2 regions of the Paenisporosarcina sp. P4_E4_2 genome follow, and region 1 is predicted to be linked to the other one. Evidence: riboswitches for the same ligand, from Rfam matches in the RefSeq annotation. Region 1 holds a riboswitch; the other holds the start of a gene.
What was found. Region 1 has a riboswitch for cobalamin ahead of AC1DSB_RS10230 (ribonucleoside-diphosphate reductase subunit alpha). Riboswitches for the same ligand answer to the same signal wherever they lie in the genome.
Positions count from the first base shown of each region.

Region 2: linked by a shared signal. The riboswitch ahead of AC1DSB_RS01995 (ABC transporter substrate-binding protein) and the one ahead of AC1DSB_RS10230 (ribonucleoside-diphosphate reductase subunit alpha) in region 1 are both predicted to bind cobalamin.

Region 1 is NZ_JBFUJC010000122.1:5,018-7,513, forward strand. Features, by position in the region: gene AC1DSB_RS10230 (ribonucleoside-diphosphate reductase subunit alpha) at 1-1,117, opposite strand, end outside; cobalamin riboswitch at 1,299-1,474, opposite strand; gene AC1DSB_RS10235 (hypothetical protein) at 1,555-2,010, opposite strand; gene AC1DSB_RS10240 (undecaprenyl-diphosphate phosphatase) at 2,272-2,496, opposite strand, start outside.
Region 2 is NZ_JBFUJC010000006.1:7,770-9,879, forward strand. Features, by position in the region: gene argS (arginine--tRNA ligase) at 1-398, shown strand, start outside; cobalamin riboswitch at 674-862, shown strand; gene AC1DSB_RS01995 (ABC transporter substrate-binding protein) at 1,002-1,970, shown strand; gene AC1DSB_RS02000 (FecCD family ABC transporter permease) at 1,963-2,110, shown strand, end outside.

The DNA.
Region 1 (2,496 bases):
CTTCCCCCCGGGTTTCATCATAGAAATCTTCTAGAGAATAACCCATGACAGTACGTACTTCATGCGGGTCAAACAGTGCCCATTCTTCGCGTGCTTCGACTTTCTCCATGAAAACATCCGGTAGGCACACACCTGTGAAAATATCATGTGCGCGCAATCGTTCATCCCCGTTGTTTAGCTTCAAATCAAGGAAAGGCAAGATGTCCTTATGCCACACATCCAAATAAACGGCAATCGCTCCTTGTCGTTGACCGAGTTGATCCACGCTGACCGCCGTATTATTCAATTGCTTGATCCACGGCAGCACACCGCTCGATGCTCCCTTGAATCCTCGGATTGAGGAACCTCGGCTTCTCACTTTCCCCATGTAAATGCCTATACCACCGCCATATTTCGATAGCGTGGCAACATCTGTATTCGAGTCATAAATCCCTTGAAGACTGTCGTCAACTGTATCGATGAAGCAACTCGATAATTGCCCATTTGGCTTCCCTGCATTGGAAAGGGTAGGTGTTGCAACGGTCATATACAAGTTACTCATTGCCCAGTATGCTTCCTTCACTTTCTCCAAGCGATTCTCGGTTTCGTTTTGCATTAACGTCATAGCAATGATGAGCCATCGTTCTTGCGGTAGCTCTGCGGGTGAAAGGTCGTAATCTCTTGCCACGTAACGGTCCATCAATGTCTTTAATCCAATATATGTGAATAGTCCATCGCGTTCCGGTTCAAGCACTTCACCTAATGCTTTGATTTCTTCTTTACTATAGGTCTTCAGGAGACGGGCATTATATAAACCCTTGTCCGATAAGCGCTGAAGGTGTTTCTCAAAATCCTTATACACATTTTGACTTGAACATTCTCGTCTTACAGCGATTTCGCTGTAAACTTGTGCCAAGTAAACACGAGCAGCGACGAAAGTCCAGTATGGTTGCTCTTCATCCAGATGACTAAGTGACTCCATTACCATGGCTTTTGACCACTGTTCATCGGTTGCTTGTGGATTTTTCTTCAGCCATTTTTCATTGGCATGCAACAAGGGAGCCAACTCATTCTCTTTAAACTGCTCCAGCAGTTGATCTATCAGTATTTCTTTGTCTGTTAATACCTTTTGTACCATATGTATACCCACTCCAATTCAACAATTTCAGAAACACAAAAAAGCGATGGAACAGCCTCTTCGGCTGAGCCATCGCTCAAGATTGAAAGAATGGAAAGGAGTAGAATTGGTTTGAGAGAAAATGGAATTTCGCTCGCTACAAATAGCTCGCTTCCACTCCTCAACCCCCGAAGAAAGTGTTGCTTCATCGAAAAAAAAGGCAGGTCTCCTGGCTCGTGCATTATCCTTCCGTACCCTTCCCATGCTGATGCACAGTGGACTTTGTACAGTCGTTTACACTTACAGTTGCGGGGACAGCTTCGGCATGTACCGAATTCCCTTTTAAACCATTACTGGTACCTCTTTTTCGTTTGTACACTATATATTGTGTTTTACATAATATCCAATCTAACATATAGTGTTTTTTCTTACAACCGATGAATCATCGCTGAATTCGTTCAACCCTTATCTACACTAGCCAATTCGCTTAAAAAATATTTTTTGTCTGGTTCTTTCGCGATATTTTCGGCCGCTACTTGCCCGCGTGCCAACCAAATATTCATTGACTCAGAATTGCCCCTACACTTTTCTGCACGTGCTATGGATTCATAAGCAAAGGCTAAATCAAAATCGCCAAATCCTTCCGCTTCACATAGTTCTGTACCCGCCACGCCGTAAAAATATGCTGTATCACCTTGTCCGAGAATGACATGGACACGGGACACTTGCCAATAGCCTCTAGCCAAATTAAGCTTTGTGCCGATTTGGCGCCAATGATAGAGCGAAGCATATGCCTTCTCCAGCATTTGTGAATCCTCATCACCTGTTCGGTCTTTCTTCTCCATCAAATCCCATGTTTCATTAAACAATCGAACCGCGATTGTACGGTGATCGATACTTATCGTCTCAGTCATGTTGTCTATCCCCTTTTCTCAATTCTTTGTATTCACTTATTACCCATTGGGCAAAGTAGACGTTATTTCGTATCCTATGTAAATGTGTTTGCTAGTCTAACCAATTATATTCGACAGAAACAGTCTGCTTCCTTTCAAGCCTTAAATTAACTCTATTCGCTGTTTCCACCATTCTATTTGCGCATCACAGAAAAACTCGCGGATTCTCCTCTTTTCCACAAACAAAAAAACGGCCTCATATTGAGACCGTTTTCGAATCCATTATAGAACATAAATCACGAACAACACTGCCGCCAATACCAATCGATAAATTGCGAATGGCGTCAATTTCACGTGTTCGATTAACTTCAGGAAGAACTTGATGGAAATCAGCGCAAATACGAAAGCACTGATAAATCCTACGACATAAAACGAAGTATCGCTTGGATTTATATCCTCCCAGTTTTTCAAAAGGGACAAGAAGCTAGCACCGAACATGATCGGAAC
Region 2 (2,110 bases), on a different contig from region 1:
TAGCTGTCTCACAATCAAATGAAAATCCTGTGTATTATGCACAGTATGCGCACGCGCGTATCAGCTCGATTTTACGTTCTGCTGAAGAGCAAGGATTCAGCGCTTCGAATGCTCAATTAGATTTATTAAAAGCTGAAAAAGAAATAGATGTTCTGAAGAAAGTGGGTGACTTCCCGCAAGTTGTGGCTGATGCAGCGAAAATCCGCTCACCACACCGCGTTGCGACATACATCCAAGAACTTGCAGRAACCTTCCATAGTTTCTACAATGCAGAAAAAGTATTGGATGCAACGAACGAAGACATGACACGTGCACGTCTAGCTCTTATTACGGCAGTCCGCACAACTATCGCAAATGCCCTACGTCTGATTGGTGTAAGCGCACCTGAAAAAATGTAATTTTAATAACCAAAGCCATTTCACTCGAAAGATGTGGAATGGCTTTTTTTGCGCCCGGCACCGCATGCAAATTTAACGAAATTCAGATAAGTGAATGCGAAATCTAGATAAACGTATTCGAATTCGAGATAAAGCCTCATGAAATGCAGATAACGCAACTTGAATTCCAGATATCCACCCGCGAAATGGTGAAATCTTCAATTTCACGCAATCCGAGTCACCCACAAAAACCTTCTCGACACCCATCAGAAATCCTGTATAATGAAAAATGAATTACATAGCCCCAACACGAAGGTGCTCTGCTTCAATCGCAGAGTTAAAAGGGAAGTCGGTTCAAATCCGACGCGGTCCCGCCACTGTATGTGAGAGGAGGCGCATCAAGTCACTGAAGCAAACTTAGCTTTGGGAAGACGCGCCAACCACTGATCACAAGCCATGAGACCTGCCTACGTGCGCAACACCCGCAACCCTACGAGGATAGGAATGGTGTGAATCAGCTCGTGCTCATTTTAGCAAAAGCCTAAATTCAACCAACCATCTTCCGACAAAAAGCGGAGGATTTTTTTGTGTCCAAAAACATAAACATCAAGGAGGAAATCAACAATGAAAAAGATTTGGCAATTATGGCTCGCAACTGCGCTTGCAGCGATATTATTAACAGCATGTGGGCAGGAAGAAGCAAAACCTGCAGACAGCAAAACACAAGATACAGAAATTGGACAAGAGGCTTCCCAATTTCCTCTAACAATTAAGGATGTCACTGATAATGAAATTACCTTGGAAGAAGCACCAAAAGCAATCGTTTCAATGATTCCAAGCAATACAGAAATTTTGTATGCTCTTGGCTTAGAAGAAGAAGTAGTGGGCGTTTCGGATTACGATAACTACCCAGAAGAAGTTGCTTCTAAAGAAAAAATTGGTGGACAAGAATTTAATGTAGAAAAAATTATTTCTTTAAATCCAGATTTAGTACTTGCACATGAATCAGGTCTCGGAGTAGGTGAGGCTGGAATTAAACAATTGCGTGATGCAGGGTTAAACGTGTATGTTGTGAAATCTGCAGTAAGTTTTGATGAAGTGTATGACACGATGGCTACTATTGGCCAAGCGACAGGTAAGATTAAAGAAGCTGAAGAAATGGTACAAACAATGAAGGATGAAGTAGCAACGATTCAAGAAAAGGCTTCAACCATTGAAACGAAGAAAAAAGTATTTGCGGAAATATCTCCAGCTCCAGAAATTTATACAGCAGGTAAAAACACATTTATGAACGAAATGATCGAAATATTGAACGCAGAAAATATTGCATCAGATCTAGAAGGTTGGATCATGATGGACCCTGAAGAAATTGTAAAGCGTAATCCGGATGTAATATTAACAACTTACGGAAACTATGTACCAGATGCAGCGGAGCAAGTTTTGGCTCGTGAAGGTTTTGGTACAGTTACAGCTGTGAAAAACAAGGCAGTAATGGATGTGGATGGTGATACGACAAGTCGTCAAGGTCCTCGTTTAACAGAAGGCTTATTAGAATTGGCAAAAGCAATTCATCCTGAGGTCTTCAGTGAATAAAACCTGGTTTGCCTATGTAGCTTCTGTATTCGTACTGATTGCTGCTGTGCTGGTTGGGGTAACGGCTGGATCGGTTTCGATTCCTGTGCAAGTCTTGTGGAATCCTGACATGGATGAAGCTGCATCAAACATACTTTGGA